Regions from separate parts of the Priestia sp. ABM2_011 genome, predicted to be linked through region 1. Evidence: riboswitches for the same ligand, from Rfam matches in the RefSeq annotation. Region 1 holds a riboswitch; each other region holds the start of a gene.
What was found. Region 1 has a riboswitch for cyclic di-AMP ahead of kdpF (K(+)-transporting ATPase subunit F). Riboswitches for the same ligand answer to the same signal wherever they lie in the genome.
Positions count from the first base shown of each region.

Region 2: linked by a shared signal. The riboswitch ahead of ACXAE4_RS25560 (cation:dicarboxylate symporter family transporter) and the one ahead of kdpF (K(+)-transporting ATPase subunit F) in region 1 are both predicted to bind cyclic di-AMP.
Region 3: linked by a shared signal. The riboswitch ahead of ACXAE4_RS07740 (dicarboxylate/amino acid:cation symporter) and the one ahead of kdpF (K(+)-transporting ATPase subunit F) in region 1 are both predicted to bind cyclic di-AMP.
Region 4: linked by a shared signal. The riboswitch ahead of ACXAE4_RS08440 (potassium channel family protein) and the one ahead of kdpF (K(+)-transporting ATPase subunit F) in region 1 are both predicted to bind cyclic di-AMP.

Region 1 is NZ_JBSWUB010000001.1:2,277,322-2,282,732, forward strand. Features, by position in the region: gene ACXAE4_RS12395 (undecaprenyldiphospho-muramoylpentapeptide beta-N-acetylglucosaminyltransferase) at 1-849, shown strand, start outside; cyclic di-AMP (ydaO/yuaA leader) riboswitch at 1,009-1,151, shown strand; gene ACXAE4_RS12400 (hypothetical protein) at 1,224-1,361, shown strand; cyclic di-AMP (ydaO/yuaA leader) riboswitch at 1,377-1,517, shown strand; gene kdpF (K(+)-transporting ATPase subunit F) at 1,815-1,895, shown strand; gene kdpA (potassium-transporting ATPase subunit KdpA) at 1,920-3,581, shown strand; gene kdpB (potassium-transporting ATPase subunit KdpB) at 3,603-5,411, shown strand, end outside.
Region 2 is NZ_JBSWUB010000001.1:4,860,509-4,865,919, forward strand. Features, by position in the region: gene ACXAE4_RS25545 (EcsC family protein) at 1-791, opposite strand, end outside; gene ACXAE4_RS25550 (DedA family protein) at 816-1,421, opposite strand; gene ytvI (sporulation integral membrane protein YtvI) at 1,581-2,612, opposite strand; gene ACXAE4_RS25560 (cation:dicarboxylate symporter family transporter) at 2,826-4,085, opposite strand; cyclic di-AMP (ydaO/yuaA leader) riboswitch at 4,192-4,331, opposite strand; gene ACXAE4_RS25565 (undecaprenyl-diphosphate phosphatase) at 4,605-5,411, opposite strand, start outside.
Region 3 is NZ_JBSWUB010000001.1:1,477,115-1,482,525, forward strand. Features, by position in the region: gene ACXAE4_RS07730 (ATP-binding protein) at 1-285, shown strand, start outside; gene ACXAE4_RS07735 (NAD(P)/FAD-dependent oxidoreductase) at 503-1,972, shown strand; cyclic di-AMP (ydaO/yuaA leader) riboswitch at 2,576-2,730, shown strand; gene ACXAE4_RS07740 (dicarboxylate/amino acid:cation symporter) at 2,911-4,146, shown strand; gene ACXAE4_RS07745 (aspartate aminotransferase family protein) at 4,255-5,411, shown strand, end outside.
Region 4 is NZ_JBSWUB010000001.1:1,611,045-1,616,455, reverse strand. Features, by position in the region: gene ggt (gamma-glutamyltransferase) at 1-179, opposite strand, end outside; gene ACXAE4_RS08460 (tetratricopeptide repeat protein) at 589-1,086, opposite strand; gene ACXAE4_RS08455 (YjcZ family sporulation protein) at 1,260-1,346, shown strand; gene ACXAE4_RS08450 (YjcZ family sporulation protein) at 1,535-1,615, opposite strand; gene ACXAE4_RS08445 (TrkH family potassium uptake protein) at 1,943-3,262, opposite strand; gene ACXAE4_RS08440 (potassium channel family protein) at 3,266-3,925, opposite strand; cyclic di-AMP (ydaO/yuaA leader) riboswitch at 4,050-4,194, opposite strand; gene ACXAE4_RS08435 (carboxymuconolactone decarboxylase family protein) at 4,310-4,768, opposite strand; gene ACXAE4_RS08430 (Lrp/AsnC family transcriptional regulator) at 4,889-5,344, shown strand.

The DNA.
Region 1 (5,411 bases):
GATGTATTTCGAGTAGCAAAAGGGGTTGGCGATGCACGTCGCGTGCTGAAAAAACTAAAGCCTTCTCTTGTTTTTTCAAAAGGCGGTTTCGTCACAGTTCCTGTGGTAATGGCTGCTAAATCTTTAAACATTCCCGTGTTCATTCATGAAAGTGATTTAACACCGGGACTGGCAAATAAAATTGCGCAGAAATTTGCCACTAAAATTTTTACTTCTTTTGATGAAGCCGCAAACTACTTTCCAAAAGAAAAAGTGCAGGTTGTTGGTTCACCTATTCGAAAAGAGCTATTTAGCGGAAGCGCAGCGAACGGGGAAAGCTGGCTACGCTTTTATGATAAGCGCCCCATTTTAACGATTATGGGCGGAAGTTTAGGAGCACGCCGTATTAATGAAATCGTTCGAGAGTCTTTGCCTGAACTGCAAAAGAAATTCCAAATTGTACACCTTTGCGGAAAAGGCAATATTGATACAAGCCTTGAAAAAGAGTCAGGATACCGTCAGTTAGAATACGTAAACGAACAACTTCCTGATGTTCTAGCGGCAACTGATTATGTGATTACACGCGGTGGATCCAATGCCATTTTTGAGTTTTTAGCTCTTCATAAACCGATGATGATTATTCCTTTATCAAAAGCACAGAGTCGCGGAGATCAAATTTTAAATGCACAATCTTTTAAGAAAAAAGGCTACTGTATGGTTGTAGAAGAAGAACAGTTAACAAAAGAATTGTTTTTACGTGAAGTAAGTGAGCTTCAGCAGCAGGCAAGTACAATGAAGCGTACAATGCGTGAAGCAACAAAAACGGATGCTATTTCAATTCTTGTAAATGAAATTGAGAAAATGAGCTAAAAAAAGCGTTCTTATCTCCTCGATAAGAACGCTTTTTTTCTTCTGAAATTATTATTTTAAAATAATGAATAAATATAGAAAAATAAAGCTTTTAAAATTTCAAAAAATGTTGTTGACAGTAAATTTTAACAGGAGTAAGATTACTCTCATGAAACGTTCCACTGTGAAACGCTGAGTCTTTTCTGAAAGAGAAGGAAAGAGCGGAGGACCCAATTATCAGGGGTGAATCTCTTAATTGAGTAGGGTTACTTTCTTGACCCGAACCCGTCAGCTAACTTCGTAAGCGTTAAGAGAGAGGATGGTGTAATCGTGGTCGTTTTCTATAACAGCGGATAGTACGCTCCTTTCAAAATATAGGTGAAAGGAGCGTCAGGATGCATTTATCTAAGCAAATGATTCAAATGATTGAATATCGGGCCATGTGCGACCAGCAATCTTTTGATCTAGCAAACCGCTATTTGTCTACGTTAGCTAATCAAAGTTTTAAACGCAGCAGTAAAAACTATTATTAAGTCTAAAAATTAAATAACAAATATACGCTTAATCAATTATGAGCGGGGGACCCAATATTTTGTACGTATGTACTAGGGGTGAATCTCTTAACTGAGTAGGGTTACTTCCATAACCCGAATCCGACAGCTAACTCCGTAAGCGTTTTGGGAGTAAAAAATTCGTGTGAATCACGGCTTATTTGTCGTGCATTAAACCGCGGAAGAGAACTCTCTTCTGCGGTTTTTTAGTGGGAAAAATCAGCATCACGTCTCACGGTTAGCTTTTTTGGACGTGATGCTTTATGAAAAGAAACCGTCACTAAACTTAGAAGCTATCATTTTTGTTAGGAAACAGTTAGGAGGGAGCAACTTGGATATGATCATGCTTGCAACGCTTGCCATATTAACAGCTGCTATGTACGGAATTATTTGCTGGTCGTCTCATGTAGTAGATGAAAGAGAGGAGAAGTGAAAGTGTCGTTCATTTTGTTAGGTATTTCAGTTCTCGTTTTAATTTATTTAGTATATGTACTGTTAAATCCAGAACAATTTTAATAAGCGGAGGAATAAAAAGTGGGGATTTTTCTACTATCAGTTGCGCTGCTGCTTGTTTTTGTAGCGCTTATTGCAAAGCCCGTAGGTATTTATATAGCGAATGTGTTTTCAAACGATAAAAACACTAGCTTGATAGGAAAGATAGAAACGGTGATGTTTAAAGCAGCAGGAATTAAAGGGCTTAATCAGACGTGGAAGCAATATGCATTTACTCTTGTTTTGGCGAATACGTTTATGATTTTTGTGGTGTACCTTATCTTCCGGTTTCAAGGGGTACTGCCGTTTAACCCAAGCCACATCAAAGGAATGGATCCGGCACTTGCTTTTAACACGGCCATTAGTTTTATGACAAATACGAACTTGCAGCACTACAGCGGCGAATCAGGTTTGTCCTATTTCTCGCAGATGGCCGCCATTGTATTTATGATGTTTGCTGCACCAGCAACGGCACTTGCAGTAGCAATCGCTTTTATTCGTGGGCTGGCAGGGAAAGAAATGGGAAACTTTTTTGTTGATTTTGTAAAGTCAATTACGCGTATTTTACTTCCTATCGCTTTTATAACAGGCATTTTATTTATGTTTTTAGGTGTCCCTCAAACGTTAAGCGGAACGGTGACTGCCCATACAATAGAAGGGGCAACACAGCAAATAGCAAGGGGACCAGTTGCTTCTTTTCTTTCAATTAAAGAGCTAGGAAACAACGGAGGGGGATTTTTTGGTGTCAATTCAGCTCATCCATTTGAAAATCCTAACGCGTTGAGCAATGTATTACAAATCGTCCTTATGCTTTTATTGCCAACAGCACTTCCTTTCACATACGGAAAAATGATCGGACAGCGTAAGCAAGGCCGCATCTTGTTTGTAGCGATGAGTATGCTGTTTATCGTTATTTTAAGCACAGCGTTCGTAACAGAGTGGGGCGGCAATCCAAGACTTGATTCTTTTCATTTGAACGAAGCGAACGGTTATATGGAAGGGAAAGAAGTCCGTTTTGGTGTCGGCATGTCGACGCTTTACGCCATCGTGACGACAGCAAGTGAAACAGGTGCAGTCAACACCATGCACGATACTCTTACGCCTCTTACCGGGTTGTTAACGCTTGGAAATATGATGTTAAATACCGTATTCGGCGGTGTCGGAGCAGGATTTATGAATGTCATGATGTACGTCATTATCGCCGTATTTTTATCAGGTTTAATGGTTGGAAGAACACCAGAATACGTAGGTAAAAAAATTGAAGGAAAAGAAATGAAGCTAATCGCCGTGACGCTTATTTTGCAGCCGCTGCTAATTTTAGGAGGAACAGCTGTAGCACTTACCACTCATTTAGGAATAGAAGGTATATCAAATCCAGGCTTTCACGGGTTAAGTCAGGCACTGTATGAATTTACGTCGTCAGCAGCAAACAATGGATCCGGCTTTGAAGGACTCGGTGATGCAACGCCGTTTTGGAACATTTCAACGGGAATCGTTATGTATATTGGACGTTACTTCGGACTAATTACGATGCTGGCGGTATCGAGCTCACTAGCATCCAAACAGCTTGTTCCCCAAACACCTGGGACATTTAAAACAGATACGTCTTTATTTAGCGGCATTTTAATTGGAACTACCGTTATTGTAGGAGCACTTACATTTTTCCCAGTGCTTGTGCTTGGGCCGGTTGCTGAGTATTTAACACTGTAATCAAGAAAGCGGAGGATCATAATGAATAAACGGAATTTTGCAAACAATATTGAATTGGATCGCAACAGTCATATTCAAGGTTCTGTAGATACACAAGCTTCATCGATTTTTATTCAATCAGTAAAGCAGGCTTTTATCAAGCTCAGCCCAAGAACGATGATAAAAAACCCTATCATGTTCGTAGTAGAAATCGGGTTTATAATTACGCTTTTTTTAGCCGTTGTTCCGGACCTTTTCGGAGAAAGTACAGTAAGCACAGGATTTAATGTTGCCGTATCTCTCGTGTTATTTTTTACCATTGTTTTTGCTAATTTTGCAGAAGCATTAGCAGAAGGTCGAGGAAAAGCACAGGCAAACTCATTAAAGCAATCTAAAGGCGATATTACAGCTAATCAGCTTCAAAACGGGCAAATGATACAAGTTTCGGCATCGCAACTAAAAAAAGGAGATATCGTCGTCGTTTCACAAGGCGAAATGATTCCTGGAGATGGAGAAATTATTAAAGGACTGGCGTCTGTTGATGAATCGGCTATTACGGGTGAATCGGCACCTGTTATGAAAGAAGCAGGCGGGGATTTTAACTCTGTAACTGGAGGTACAAGAGTTGTCAGCGATGAAATTACAATTAAAATTACGTGTGAGCAAGGTGAATCGTTTTTAGATAAAATGATTTCGCTTGTTGAAGGAGCAGAGCGTCAAAAAACGCCAAATGAAATTGCGCTAAACACGGTTTTGACAAGTTTGACGATTATTTTTTTACTAGTTGTTGTGACGCTTCCTGTCTTTACAAACTATTTACATTTTCAACTCGACACGGCTATTTTAATTTCACTGCTCGTCTGCCTTATTCCTACGACGATTGGAGGATTATTATCGGCCATTGGAATTGCTGGAATGGATCGAGTCACGCAGTTTAACGTGATTGCTATGTCAGGAAAAGCAGTAGAAGCAGCTGGTGACATCAATACAATTATTTTAGATAAAACCGGCACCATTACGTTTGGAAACCGAATGGCTCATCAGTTAACGACTGTAGAAGGCGTAGACGAACGTGAACTGTACAAATGGGCGTTTGTTTCTTCTCTTTACGACGAAACACCAGAAGGACGCTCGGTGGTTGATTTTATCCAAACTCGCATGGGAGTAGAAGACCTTAGAAAAACGCAGGGAACGTTTGTAGAATTCAAAGCTGAAACGCGAATGAGCGGCATTGACTTACAGAATGTATCTGTACGAAAAGGAGCAGTGGACGCCGTCACGGCATGGGTAGAGTCAAATGGCGGGAAGGTTCCCTCTGATTTACAGCAAAAAGCGAACGAAATTGCAGGAGCTGGTGGCACGCCGCTTGCCGTCGCCGCCGATGATAAAATTTATGGCTTGATTTATTTAAAAGACACGGTAAAACCAGGAATGAAAGAACGCTTTGATGAACTTCGTAAAATGGGCATTAAAACAGTCATGTGCACAGGAGATAATCCGCTAACCGCAGCAACTATTGCAAAAGAAGCTGGAGTAGATGAATTTATTGCGGAATGCAAGCCAGAAGACAAGATTCAAGTGATTAAATACGAACAGCAGCAAGGCAAGCTAGTTGCGATGACAGGTGACGGAACAAACGATGCCCCTGCACTTGCTCAAGCTGACGTTGGTTTAGCAATGAACAGCGGAACCTCAGCTGCTAAAGAAGCAGCAAATATGGTGGACTTGGATTCGGATCCCACTAAAATCATTGAAGTCGTTTCAATCGGAAAACAGCTATTAATGACAAGGGGTGCCTTAACTACATTCAGCATCGCAAACGATATTGCTAAGTATTTCGCGATTATTCCA
Region 2 (5,411 bases), 2.6 Mb from region 1:
TATTTTTTAGATTGTGAGACTTTTTCTAAAATGCGTCTTTTACGGTAAAGCATCATTCCAACTTCTCCTATATCGCTAATCGCTTGTTTGTTAATATACGCCCCAAACACCATCCCTGCTATAGGAATCATTTGAAATAGCTTTTTCCATCCCAAGTTGTCTCTATAGGTTAGAAACACTTCTCTCCAACCTTGGAGCTGCTGCAAGCTCTGCGTTCGATTGCCGCTTGCTAATTCTTCTAAAATCGCACGCTTTCCTACAATATCAGAGGATGAAAACTGCATGCATTTGACCATAAAAATGCGTTCCTCTTGCTCAGTGGGATCGTAACCATAAGAAACAGCCACTTCTTGCAGTGTCTTAAGCGTAAGTCCCAATACAAAAGGAATATCAATCGCCAGTGTGAAAATTCCACCTACTCCGGTTGTAGCTCCTTGCAGCTGCGCATTCTTTTTTCGGACTTCAATAAAATACTCCGCCAACTCATCCATTTCCTGCAGAGATAAATGCTGAACATCCTCTATTGACAGCTGCTTATTTTCTTGTAATTGGGCTGATGCTTTCTCTAGCGTGGCAGACGTATTAGCTAAATACTGGCCTCCATTATCAACATACTTAGCAATTTCATCTAATAATTTTTCTATTTTTTGATGAATGAACTTTGGCGTTACTTTATCTAAAGCTGAAAAAGGCAAGCGAGCCAGCCGCTCCCAGAAAAAAAGTCCTTTTTGGTCTTTCTCCCACTTTTCAATTTTTCGTAATTCTATTCTCAATTGTTCATGCTCTGACATATCCTCACTCTTTTCCTCGATTTATCAGCTCTGTCCTACTTGTTTATTCCGCACATATTTAATGATAAAAAACAACGCAATTAAAACAACAATTCCGATTCCAATAGGCTGCATGTATTGAGAAACAATCGGACCCACCTCTTTCCACTTAGGTCCTAACTTATATCCTAAATATACGTAAATAGCCGTTACTGGAAGCATCGCAACAAATGTGTAAATAGAAAACAGCCATACATTCATTTTTGCCATCCCGCATGGAAAAGAGATAGCCGTACGCACTCCTGGAATAAACCGTCCAAAAAAAGCGACCCCGCTGCCGTACTTATTAAAAAAGCGATCGGCAGCGTCAATTTCTTTTTCTTTCACCAAAAAATATTTTCCATATTTTAAAACTAGCGGTCGTCCACCGTAACGTCCCAGTGCGTAAAGAGTCAACGGTCCACATACACCGCCTACTGTACCTGCAAGGATAGCCAGATACAAGTTCATATCACCTTGGTACACCCAATACCCTACTAAAGGTAAAACAAGCTCTGCGGGGACAAACTCAAACGTTAATGCTAAAATTACGCCAAAATAAGAGAGCTGTTTTAGCGCTTCAATTAAAGAAAGTAAAACCGACTCTAACAAAAATTCTCCTCCTCATGTCATTAAATCTAAGACTGCAAAACTATAATTTAGCCGATTGATAGATAAAAACCAACGCGACATAGTTTTTTCCTTTCCCTCTTTACGTATGACGTACTACAAAAGTTTCAATAAAAAAAGCGCTAGTTTTATCCAGCGCTTTTATAGTTTAAAGTTAATTTGAATAATACCTACTTTACGAAGAGCATCGTATAAAATAACTAAAGCCGGTCCTAAAAACAACCCGACAAAACCTAAAAGTTTAAATCCAATGTACAAACTAACTAGTGCAGCCAAAGGTGAAATACCCATATTTGTAGAAAACACTTTTGGTTCTACTACACGTCTTACTACCGTAATCACTCCAAATAGAATAAATAAGCCGATTGCTAATGAGTCATGCCCTTGCGTAAGAGCAAAAATCCCCCATGGAACGAGCACCGAGCCCGTCCCAAGGATTGGTAAGATATCGACAATTACAATTAATAAACTAAGCAGCGCGGTATACGGAACATCTAATAGCCAAAGCCCTACATAAGCCATTACAAACGTCATGACACTTAAAATAATTTGTGCCTTAATAAAACCAACCCCCGCTTGGATAAGCTGAGTGATGACAACTTGTAGCTTATATTTCGTTTCTTCTGTTAAAAATGACTTAATTTTATTTTTAATAGCAGGCAGCTCAAGGCTGATAAATACAAGCGCTACTAAATAAATAAGAAACTCTAGTAGAAATCCAGGAACAGTAGCAGCAAAGCTAATGATGATTTCCACGGTACTTTTTAATAGAGAATCTAATGAATTTACGGTTTTTTCAAGCGTGCGCTCGATAGAAGAAATCACTTCTGTAGGAAGAGCGTTTGAATAGTATTTCCACTTGATAATAGTTGGATAAATCGCGGTTTCATAGATTTCTTTTACAAATGAAGGCGCTATCTTTGAAAGAGCTACCACTTGCGTAACGATTGTCCGAACAATAAAAAATCCAATAAGTATGAGCGAAACAACATATAAAATGAAGGTCATAAGCACTGCGTAGACTCTCTTCATTTTAAAAGATTGATGCAATTTTTGAACAATACCCTCAAGCGCTAATGCTGTTAATAAAGCAAACACAATCGGTAAACTGTAAGGGATTAACAAACATACGATTACTATCGAGGCAATGACCCATATTCGCTTTTTCCACATACTCTACTATCCCCCAACTAGCTAAGCTATCTCTATATTTATTGATAAAGAAAGGAACCAGTGACTGCTTTTATGTAAGAATAAAATTTGGATATATTTATACCTGATGTTACATATTATAGGGTCAATTTCCATAATAATAAAGGAATTATTATGAAAAAAGCTACTTATTCTAATTTTTTGAATAGAATAAGTAGCTTTTTAATTTATAAATTAGCCGGCTCTCATGACCTCTGTACCTTTTTTAGGGTCAAATTTGCCTTCAGATTTAGACATCACAATTGCTGCTAGTGTGTTTCCTACTAAGTTAACAACCGTACGTGCCATATCCATGATTCTGTCTACTCCCGCAATGAAGGCTAATCCTTCTGCCGGAACGCCGATTGTTCCAAGAGTAGCCAGTAATACAACAAATGATGTTCCTGGCACCGCAGCCATTCCTTTAGATGTAACCATCAATACCAGAATGAGCGTCAGCTGTTGAACGATCGTTAAATCAATACCATACACCTGCGCTAAGAATAACGCTGCAATCGCTTGATAGAGAACAGAACCATCTAGGTTAAATGTATAACCAATTGGTACAACGAACGATACGATAGCTTTTGGACAGCCCATCTTTTCAAGTTTTTCCATAATTCGCGGAAGAACTGTCTCAGAACTAGATGTACTGTATGCTAACAACAGTTCATCTTTCATATAGCGGAATAAGTGGAAAATGTTAATTCCTGCCCATTTCGCAATTCCTCCTAATACAACAAGTAGGAAGAAAATTAACGCTAAGTAAACTAAGATAACAAGCTTTCCTAATGAAAGAAGTGACTCTAAACCGAATTTCGAAACTGTTACACCAATTAAAGCAAATACTCCAATCGGAGCCACTTTCATTACTAGGTTTACCACGTGAAACATTGCGTGAGAAACGCCGTCAAAGAATTGAACAACAGGCTTTCCTCTTTCTCCAATTGCCGCTACTCCAAGTGCGAACAATACTGTAAAGAAGATAATTGCTAGCATGTCCCCTTCAACAATTGACTGGAAAAAGTTTGTCGGAACAATGTGTAAGAACGTTTCAGCCACTGACTTTCCTTCTTGCTGTTCGGATGTTTCAACGTATTGTGAAATATCACTCTTCTGTGCTGAATGAATGTCTACACCTTGTCCAGGATGAAAAATATTAGCAATCAATACACCGATTACAATTGCGAAAGTTGTAATAATTTCAAAATAGAGAATGGTTTTAACGCCAAGCTTTCCGACCTGTTTACCGCTACCTGCTCCTGCAACTCCAACGACTAAACTTGAGATAACAATTGGAATAACAATCATCTTAATCAATCTTAAGAACAAGTCTCCCAGCGGCTGCAGGTATGTTACTACACGCGGATCGTTAAACCAAATTACTCCTACAAGAACACCGAGGATTAAACCGGTAAAAATCTGCGTAGCCAAACCAAAACGAATTTTTTTCATAGATGTACCTCCCCAAAGATGTATGACATTTGTATATACTTTTCTGAAAAAACAAAAAAAGACTATTCTTAAGAAAGAACAGCCTTTTACTTACGCTATTTTGGGCTCTTTCTCTCAATAAAGCAAACGAGGTTAACTGTCGGATTCGGAATTGAGAGTTTCCTACCTTTTGTAAGGATTCACCCCAAGGCAGCTTTACTGCCGATAATGATTCCCCCGCTCTATACGATTAAGCTTATTATTCAATTTTTATAAAATTAAAACGATCTATACGTTGTCATACGTTTTTTACAGTCAATAAAACTAAACAGAAGTCTTACTTTTACTTAACTTTATACTGCACAAATATTAATTTACTATTTTTCGACACGTTTTGTCAATACCCATGTTTATAAAACGCTTTCAAAAGACAATAATATATATTTATGCAAAAAAGCTATTGCAATGTTGCAATAGCTTTTTCTTGCTTTTTAAGTCTTTATCAGAAGTTTAAATGGCTATAAAATACGCTTATTTATTTTATAAAAATACAAAATATAGAATAGCCGCTAAAATAATTCGATAAATGGCAAACGGAACTAATTTAATGCGGTTGATTAATTTTAAGAAAAAGCGAATCGATATAAGCGCAAAAATAAAGGCGCTGATAAAACCAGCAATAAAAAACGGTAGTGCATCTGATGTGAAATACTGCCAGTTTTTAACCAATGAAAGTCCACTTGCTCCTGCCATAATTGGCACTGCCATAATAAATGTAAAATCTGCGGCTGCCTTATGGCTCATTCCAAGAAGAACCCCTCCTGAAATCGTTGAGCCTGAACGAGAAAAACCTGGCCAAAGAGCAATACATTGAAACAGTCCTATACCTAGTGCTTGTCCATAAGACATTTGGTCCACCGTCTCTACACGCGGACGTTTAGGTCCAAACAAATCTGCTAGAATCATTAATACAGCTCCGACCACTAAGCCAATTAGCACCGTATTTAAAGAAAACAAATGTTCATCAATGTAATCATCAAACAAAAGTCCTAACACTCCTGCGGGTAACAAACCAACAATTACCTGCATTAAATTTAAGCGATTTGTCGGTCCAATTGCAGCAGCTGGTTTTTTTCCCAATCCTAATAAATTAATAAAACGATCTTTAAAAATAACAACTACTGCTAAAATCGACCCTAGCTGAATAACAATCTTAAATGTATTAGCTACTGGAGATGAAAATAATTCTTTTGAATTTAACCACAGGTCATCCACAATAATCATATGCCCAGTTGACGAAACGGGAGCAAACTCTGTTAAACCTTCTACAATCCCTAAAATGATTGC
Region 3 (5,411 bases), 800 kb from region 1:
GAGTCAATGAGCAAAGGTACAGTTAAAGTTACCGTTGAGAAAAGAAATGAATACGGCATGGTCATTATCGAGGATGAAGGATGTGGAATTGATGAGCAATCTTTAGCTCGGCTAGGTGAACCATTTTATTCCACCAAACAAACAGGAACTGGGCTAGGATTAATGATTAGCTACCGAATAATCGAACAGCATCAAGGGCATATTTCATTTGCGAGTAAAGTAGGAGTAGGAACAAAAGTAGAAATTGCTCTTCCGTATATTAAAGAACCAGTGAACATTTCGTAGCGCTTGCTATTCGTTCGCTGGTTTTTGTTTGGTTAAAATAAAAACGAATGTTTTTTTAATTTTTTATTTTAATGTTCGTGTATATTGTTGACTAAAGGGTTTGTTTTTGATATATTATCAAATGTCTAGAAAATAACCGAATGATAATAAAAAAAGAAAATTCGGTCAATAACTTTTATCTTTTACCCAAAGAAAAAAGATGATGGGAGAATGTACAATGAACTCAAATTATGATGTTATTGTGGTAGGGGCAGGACCCGCTGGAATTTTTACTTGCTATGAGCTAACGTTAAAATTACCGGAAGCAACTATTTTATTAATCGATAAAGGACACGATATCTATCGACGTAATTGTCCGATTCTTCAGAAAAAAATTGAAAAATGTCCGCCTGCAGTTGGCAGAAAAGAGTTTGCTGGCTGTTTGCCTGCTTGTTCTATCACAAATGGTTTCGGTGGAGCCGGCGCATATTCAGATGGGAAGTTTAATATCACCAGTGAATTTGGAGGCTGGATGACGGATTATCTGTCTGAATCACAGGTGGTAGATTTAATTAAATACGTGGATGAAATTAATTTAAAACACGGAGCAACCGATACGATTACGGATCCGTTAACTGATAAAGTTCGTGAAATTGAAAAACGCGGATACGCAGCAGGATTAAAGCTATTGCGTGCCCAAGTGCGTCATTTAGGAACAGAGCAAAATTTAGAAATTTTAAAAAGCATTTATGAATACTTAAAAGAAAAAATTGATATGCAGTATAAAACGGAAGTAGCCGATTTAATAACAGAAAAAGAAGATGGTCAGCATATCGTGCGCGGTATTGAATTGAAGAATGGTGACAGAATTACGGCTGATAAAGTCGTGGTTTCACCAGGTCGAGACGGCTCGAAGTGGATGAGCGACTTACTAAAAAAACGCCGTTTGAAAATGATTAACAATCAAGTAGACATCGGTGTTCGAGTAGAAACATCTAACGTTGTTATGGAAGAAATCAACAAGCACTTGTACGAAGGGAAATTTATTTACAATACGTCTGTAGGTACAAGAGTCAGAACGTTCTGCAGCAATCCTTCAGGGCATGTGGTAGTAGAGAATCATTCAGGGATTATGTTAGCAAATGGACACGCATACAAAGATCCGAAGCTTGGAAGTCAAAATACGAACTTTGCGCTGCTTGTTTCTCATAAATTTTCGGATCCATTTGATCAGCCGAACGAATATGCGCACGAAGTATCAAGATTAGCTAATATGCTGTCAAACGGAGGCTTAGTTGTTCAAAAGTATGGAGACATTTTAAAGGGGCGCCGTTCAACAGCGAATCGAATTAAAGAAGGCTTTTTAGAACCAACGTTAAAAGAAGCTGTCCCTGGTGATTTGGGTTTAGTGCTTCCATACAATACAATGAAAAGCTTAATTGAAATGACAGAAGCACTGGATCATGTAACGCCTGGGTTAGCATCTGAACATACGCTGTTTTACGGTGTGGAAGCGAAATTTTACTCCGCCCGTCCGAAGTTAAACGATAAGTTTGAAACTGAAATTTCCGGTTTATACGTGGGAGGAGACGGAGCTGGTATTACGCGAGGACTCGCGCAGGCAAGTGCGTGTGGTGTGTGGGTAGCGCGTGACATTGTTGAAAAATTAAAGAATCGTAAAGCAAGTTCTGAACCTGTTACTGTATAAAAAAAGAGGCCGTCACGGCCTCTTTTTTTTATGGGTTAAATAACGAGAGGGAATAAGTAAAAAGTAAAGAACTTGTACCGCTCCAACTCCGATAGTTTTATATGATAATTACCCGCTCCTTTTTTAAAAGATAGTAGGAAATCTATACTTCTATCTTGAGCAGAATTAAGTAGAATAAGGGGAATTGATAATGTCGATTTCTTCGCATCAATAAAGTCAGTGAAATTTTAGGGAGTGTATATCAAGCAGTACAAGGATAAAATCAACAGTTGGAAAGAGTTATTTTTTTTGATAAGTAAAATATTTATGGAAGCAGTAAAGTACATGGATATTAGAATAATTATACATATTAATGAATGATATTAATGGAAATAAAGTTCACTTTATAAACTATTTTTTGAATTAATTTTTTATTCATTAGATTGTAAGTCTTGTTAAATAAGTGTTTTTGGTTTATTAAAATATGATGTAAATATTTTAAAATATAACAATTCTCAACTTTTTACGATAAAATCATGCATTATTTTTGAATAAAAACTTGACAGGAATACATAAAATGAATTTTAATTAAAGTAACAATTATTATCATGCAAAAATATTAAAGAAAATTATTTGCTTAATCTCTTTTGTTTTATAAGAGAACGGAGGACCCATATTTGTGCGTAATGTACTTGGGGTGAATCTTGAATGAATCAAGTAGGGTAACTCACGTACCCGAATCCGACAGCTAACTCCGTAAGCATTCAGTGAGGGAATAACAGGTCTATGAAACCATGATATTCTCATGTTTTTTTGTATAGCTAAAAATATTCCTAAACTATTAATCTGAAAATTTTTAATATATTGTATATTTTGAGTGTTATCACCCTCAATGCATGGTAAAATAAGTATAGTAGTTAGAATCATTCTAATATAATTTATTTATGGGAGGTAAATCTATGAAGCTATCGACAAAGATCATTATCGCGCTAATTGCTGGTGCTGTTGTAGGAGTGTTGATTAATGCTTTTGCTCCAAGTGCTTTTGCTCCGCTGGACAAGTACTTGTTTACGCCGCTTGGGCAAATTTTCTTAAGCTTAATTAAAATGCTTGTTGTACCAATTGTGTTTTTCTCTATCACGTTAGGCGTAGCAGGTTTAGGAGATCCTAAAAAACTGGGAAGAATCGGGGCAAAAACAGTTTCGTACTTCCTAGTGACAACAACCGTTGCTATTGTAATTGGTTTATTATTAGCGTTTGTTATTAAACCAGGAACATTTGGATCTTTTGATACACAAAACGCTTCTTTTGAAGCTGAAAAAGCACCGCCGGTTGGAGAGACATTCTTAAATATGATTCCAGTCAATCCAATCCAAGCGATGGCTGAAGGGAATATGCTTCAACTTATCGTTTTCTCTATCTTTATCGGTTTTGGTATTACGATGCTTGGAAGTAAAACCAAAGGGCTTTATAATTTACTCGAGCAAGGCAATGAATTGATGATGTACCTTGTAAATCTAGTGATGAAGTTTGCTCCTTACGGAACATTTGGGCTTCTTGCAACAGCGGTTGGAAGTCAAGGCTGGCAGGCAATTAAAGCGATGGGGCTTTACATGATTGTAGTCGTGCTCGCACTGTTCATCCATTCGATTGTAACATATGGGGGGTCAGTCGCTCTTATGGCCAGACGTAACCCTATTGAATTTTTTAAAGGTTTTGCTCCTGCGATGACAGTTGGATTCAGTACATCAAGCAGTAGTGCAACGCTTCCGATTTCAATGAATGTGGCTCAAAAAAATCTTCGTGTCCCGGAGTCCATCAGCAGTTTTGTTCAGCCGTTAGGTGCTACCATTAACATGGATGGAACAGCAATTATGCAAGGTGTCGCGACTATTTTTATTGCGCAAGTATACGGCGTTGACCTGTCGCTGGGTGCTCTTGTGACGGTTGTATTAACAGCGGTGCTTGCTAGTATTGGTACAGCAGGCGTGCCGGGAGTTGGTCTCATTATGCTAGCGATGGTATTGAGTTCGGTTGGCCTGCCTGTAGCAGGTATCGGATTGATTATCGGGATTGATCGCTTGCTTGATATGCTTCGTACATCTGTAAATATTACGGGGGACGCTGCGTGTGCCGTTATTGTGGCTGAGTCAGAAGCAAAGCGTATCGATAAATCTGTAACGCAATCGGCTTAATAAATGTAAAAGCTCTAGCTATATGCTAGGGCTTTTTTTATTGGCAAGAAACTCTTCTTTTCAGCATACAGTTTAATAAGAGTATGTGTTTGAAAGGAGAGTGCGGAAATGAATAAGACCCATGTTATAAAGCCGCTGCTCGACGACGACTACCCAGTTATTTCATATGGAAAAGGAATTTATTTGTACGACCAAGATGGAAAAAAGTACATAGATGCTTCGTCAGGGGCAGTTACAGCAAGTATCGGACACGGCGTAAAAGAAATTATTGATGCGATGACGGATCAGGCACAGAAAGTTGCGTTTGTATATCGGTCGCAGTTTACAAGCGATCCGACGGAAGCCTTAGCTAAGAAACTATGTGAATTAAGCAGCAATCATTTCCAGTGGAGCTTTTTTGTTAACAGCGGGACAGAAGCGACTGAAACGGCTATGAAAACAGCCATTCAGCATTTTCAAGAGCAAGGAAAGCCAACCAAAACAAAGGTTTTGTCACGCTGGATGAGCTATCACGGTATTACAATAGGAGCGCTGTCTATGTCAGGGCACGTTGGAAGACGAAAACGTTTCTCGTCTTTGCTTGAAGATTATCCTTCGGTTTCACCTCCTTATTGCTATCGATGTCCGTTTCATCAAACCTATCCATCCTGTAATCTTGCTTGTGCACACGAATTGGAAACAGTTATCAAACGAACCGGCCCTGAACATATTGCTGCTTTTATTACAGAGCCCATTGTAGGAGCTGCCGGAGCAGCTCTTACACCTCCACCCGGTTATTATGAAGTGATAAGAGAAATTTGTGATAAATATGATGTGTTATGGATAGCCGATGAAGTCATGACTGGCATTGGGCGTACAGGCGTGATGTTTGCATATGAGCACTGGGGAGCTAAACCAGACATCATGACGCTTGGAAAAGGAGTGGGAGCAGGATATACACCGATAGCCGTTACGTTAGCTAGCAGCAAAACGATTGAACCTATCATGAACGGATCCAAATTAATTATGAGCGGCCATACGCTAAGCGCTAATCCGCTGTCAGCGGCTGTAGGGCTAGCTGTCTTAGCCTATATTGAAAAGAACGATCTTGTTCAACAAGTAGCGCTGAAAGGAAACTATTTAGTAAAAAAATTGAAGGAGCTTCAACTTCTTTACCCTATCATTGGTGATATTCGTGGCAAAGGCTTACTAGTTGGTCTTGAGCTTGTACAAAATCCAAAAACCAAGGAGCCTTTTTCATCCTCCGAAAATATGACGGCGCGCGT
Region 4 (5,411 bases), 670 kb from region 1:
CCGCCTTCAGCTAACACTTTCCTCCCCGCTTCAGCAGCCAGCGGGTGAGATGCCGCTACAATTCCTTGTGTAGCACCCCGTTTCATTGAATGGTCGACACCCGGAACTTCAGCAGCAGCTGGTGTGACAACTAAACATAAACTAAATAACGTAATAGCCAACATCTTCATAACCTTCATCTGGGTCTCCTCCTTCAAATACATTATTTCACATCGCCTGAGACGATGGATTTCACGAAGAATAAATTGGTTTATTATGATATTTTTTACATATGCGTATAAATAAAAAGCAAAGTAAATCATACCTTTGCTTTTTTAGTTAATCGCATGTTTAACTTTTCTCTCTATTCATTTACAATTATCTATATTTTCTAACAATTTATCCATAGGCTGATAGTTTCTTACTATTTTTGGAACTATGTAGACTGAACGCTCTAATAATGTAGAAAATCTAGCAGTTAAGAAGTCGTTCGACTTACATGCACTTCTTAAATTTTTTATAAATATTCTTATTGTTATATAAAAAGCAATCCTTTATGAAAATCAGCATACGTTTTCTGAAAATCAAAAATAAAACAGGACTTTAGATTCATCGTCCTGTTTGGAGCATGTTTTCGACTTTTTTAATGTCCGCGTGCGTAGGATTGATTTCCCGAGCATAGGCGATTTGTTCTTTCGCTTTTTCCATTTCTTTTAATTGAATATAGGTTTTGGCGAGTTCGAGCGGCAGCATAATCCCTTCAAAACCAAGATCTTGCGCCTTCTGCAAATAAAACAGCGATTTTTCGTAATTCCCTCCAAACATAAGCGGAGTTTCCCGATATTTTATTCCTCGAACGAAGTGCGCCAAGCTTGAAGATGGATTTAATGTTAATGCCTGATGAAGAGCCCGGTCCATTTCTAAGTTCAATACCATTTTTTCAAAGATAATTGATTCTTCGATTTGCTTTGCTAAACAAACGGCTAAGTAACAGTACAAATCAGATGCTTGAGGTTTTTTCTTCATTTCTTGTTGAATTTCGCGCTTGATCTCTTTCCACTTTCCCTCTTCTAGCTGATTCATGACGTATTGTGCATGTATTCCCACCTGTTTGCCCTCCTTTTCCTCTTTATCATAAAGGATTTCTGCGCAAATGAAAAAAGTAAGTGTTCTTCATTCTTCACAAAAAACGTTACCATTAAAAAATAGGCAAATTTCTCAATCACTTAACCCAATTAGTACATAGGATATAGAGACTTTTATTAAAGGAGGTTACACATATGGGCGCAAAAGGCGGTTTTGGTTTTTCATTTATCGTTGTTTTATTTATCCTATTAGTAATCGTAGGGTGTTCTTGCTACTACTAATTTCTAGAGAGGATGAACATCATTCATCCTCTCCTATTTCAAAAAAACCATGCTTTCGCATGGCTACATACCGATTAGATGAATGAGTAGAGGAACTCATTGTTCGGCAATATTGAAGAAATTTTTGGTTTTTACTTCCGCCTAGTATGCCTTTTTTGAAGGGGACTATGCGCAAATAAAGTTAACGTTTAAAAGCGAAAGCCAGACGCACCTACAATAACAAGTAAAACAAATAACACAACGATTAACGCAAAATTTTGTTTTCCCACGTACCATCCCTCACTTCCTGTTATCTGCTTTTAGTGTATGCAACAGCTTGGCAAAATGTTTAGGACAGGGGTGCGGATTTTTCCAATGAGAAAAACCTTCAAATTTCGCCAAAAAAAGTGAATCATATTTTTGTTTCTTTCGTTATATATAGTAAGAGATTTTTTTACTATAAAAAAGGAGGGGCTTTAATGCGCCGACATTCCAAATTGCCCATTGTTCTTGTTTTTGCCTTCTTTTTATTCATCGCAACTGTTTTGTGCGTAACCTCTTATATGTCTTGAACGTATAAATAATATAAAAAAATCGCCTCATCGAAGGCGATTTTTCTATCCTAGCATTATATCTTCGTTTGGATAGCGAACGGCTTCACGCTTTTGCTTAGATAATGAAAACGCAAGGGTTAATGGCCCCACTTTTCCTAAAAACATGATAAAGATAATAATCACGCGTCCAAAGTATGAAAGCTCAGGAGTTGCTCCCATCGATAACCCCACTGTTCCAAACGCAGAAACCACTTCAAACATAATTTTTATAAACGGCAGGTTTTCTGAGATATTTAATAGAAAAATGGCCCCAAACACAAACATAATCGAAATCATCGTAATGGCTAGTGCCTTAAACACATGAAGAGGAAGAAGCCGTCTCTTTAACAGCACAATATCTTCCCTGCTTCGTAAAAATGCCCATACAGAAAAGACAATCACCACAAACGTTGTTAGTTTAATACCTCCTCCTGTTGACGCACTCCCTGCACCTATGAACATTAACATAACCATTAAAAATATGGTGGAATCATGTAGACTTCCTATATCGATACTATTAAAACCTGCTGTGCGTGTTGTTACCGCTTGAAAATAAGACGCCCACACTTTGTCTCCTAATGACAAACTTCCAAGTGTATGTGAATTGCCGTACTCTAAGAAAAAAATAAAAAGCATGGCAATCATGTTAATGGCAAACGTGCTGATAATCATAATTTTTGAATGCAGCGTTAGTTTTTTATACGATTTTTTTACCCACATATCAGCAAGAACGGTAAATCCTAACCCACCAATAATAAACAAAAAGGAAATCGTTATGTTAATAATAGGATCTCCTACATACTGAACTAAGCTGTCAGATAATAGTCCGAACCCTGCGTTATTAAAAGCTGAAATTGAATGAAACAAGCTAAAGAATAGCCCCTTAGACCATCCGAATTCCGGAACCCAGCGTATCGCTAAAAAGATAAGTGCAACAAACTCAATTAAAAATGAAAAGATAAACAGCCTTTTAACTAGCAGGACAACTCCGCCGACGCTCGTTTGATTTAATGCCTGCTGAACGAGCATACGCTCTTTAAATCCAATTTTTTTACCTAGCATCATAAAAATCAGCACGGCAAATGACATAATGCCAAGACCGCCTATTTGAATTAACAGCATAATAATCGTTTGACCGATGACGGTAAAACGCGTACCTGTATCTACGACGGCTAAGCCGGTCACTGTCATAGCGGAAGTAGATGTAAAAAGGGCGTCTACCCACCGGATTGGCTCAGTAGTAGAAAAAGGCATCATTAATAAAAGAGCACCAATAATAATTCCTCCGCCAAAAATGGAGACAAGCAGCTGCGGCGGCGTAAGCCTAACAATTTTTTTTTTCATAAGTTAAACTCCTTCTTCTTCAAAACGGTTTAAATCGCGATTATGTCCGATAACAATCAGCATATCTCCTTGTTCAATTGTTTCATGCGCCGTAGGCGAAATCACCATTTCCCCGTCTTTTCGCTGAAAACCGATAATATTACAGCCGTACTTTGCACGAATATTTAAATCAAACAGCGTTTTATTATGAAGTTTCTTAGAAGCGACAATTTCAACAATACTATAGTCTTTAGACAGTTCAATATAGTCAATAATTTTTTCTGACACCACGTGATGAGCAATCCGCTTCGCAATATCGCGCTCAGGATGAATGACTTTGTCCGCTCCTATTTTCTCCAGCACTTTTTGATGATACATATTCACCGCTTTTACCCATACTTGCTTAACGCCCATATCTTTTAAAAGCATCGTTGCAAGCACGCTTGCTTCGATATCGTCTCCAAACGAAATAAGAGCATGATCAACGTTACGAATGCCTAGCCCTTTTAAGCTAGCTTCATCAATTGCGTTCGCTTGCACGACATATGTAGCTGAGTTGCTATATTTCTTTACTACCTCCTGATTGCGGTCAATAGCGAGCACATCCACATCCAAATTAGCAAACTCTTCAACCAAACTGCCTCCAAAACGACCTAATCCCAATACAGCAAACTGTTTTTTCATAATGTATTTATTCCTTTCTTCAACTGCTGTGTGTTCTCTTAGCTTATACTTTTTCTAAAAAATTACATGTTTTTCTTAAAAAAAGCGCAAAAAAACACAGGAAGGCTCCTGTGTTTTTTCACACTCTTCCCCCTCAAAACGCTTGCGAAGTTAGCTGTCGGGTTCGGGTTTTAAGAGTAACCCTACCTTTTTAAGGATTCACCCCGGAGCACAATATGTGCGTAAATAATGGGTCCTCCGCTCCGTAATGGATTAAGCGATTTTTATTCAAATGTCTATGATCTATTTTTTAGAATAATCGATTCGATTCATGATACGTTTCACTTCACGAAAGCTATCTTACTCCTGTGGATTTTGTCTGTCAAGATATTTTTAGGGAAGACATCACTTGCGCTGCAAACTGCAAAAATCATATAAATCTAAACTGACAATCAGTTTGTGAAATTGATCAAACAAATTAATAACAGCCAAAAGCTCTAATAGCTGCGTATCACTGTAAAATTTCTTTAATTGATCCATATCAGCATCCGTCAAATCCCTTGGACGCACTCGGTATACATCTATAAATCGAAACAGCAGTCGATCTTTTTCTTCCAGCTCTTTTTCTCTTAACACTTTTTGATTAAGCGTCTTATCGCCTACATATGACATGCTCATACACGTCTCACAGCCGTTAACACCTGCTAGATAAAGCCTGATTTTTTCCTTAGTCTCTCTTTTTACTATATCACTGTTCCAAAGCTTGTCGTATAGCTCATCATACAACCTTTTTACATCTGGAATTAAATTCAGTGCTTTTTCAAAATTTGTTCCCTCTTCGTTTGTTAACAAAACTCTTGCCATTTTTTACTCACTCCTTTTTAATTATTATAGTAAGAAAAATGGAGATTTCAGATAACAAATAAAACATATTATCTGCTATTACTAATCAAATAAAACATTAATATGAAAGAAGGTTTTCAATTGAAAATTGATGAAATTGATTTATCGATTTTGCAGGCACTGCAGCAAAACAGCCGTCTTTCCTTAAGAGAGCTAGGAAAACAAATTAACCTGTCTCCTCCTTCAGTGGCAGAGCGAGTAAGACAGCTAGAGAGCTTTGGTATTATAAAAGGATATACAATCGATATTGATTATGAAAAGCTGCAGTTGCCCGTCTCGTGTTTTATTGAAGTAACCATGAAAAACGGAGAGCACGAGCGTTTTAAAAGATTTATTTCTCAGTATCCCTATGCTTTATTCTGTGAACGCATCGCCGGACAGGCTTGCTTCATTACAAAGCTTCAGCTTCCTCACCTGCACGTACTCGAGCAATTTATTAACGAAATTACACCTTATGCCAAAACGATTTCACACATCGCCCTTTCTCACGTGGAGATGTCTTCTGCATTATTGAGTCATTTAAAAGATGAAAAGTGATTGAAACATACGTTCACCGTACTAACGAAAAGATCCGAACGATTCATCGTTCGGATCTTCTTTCCAC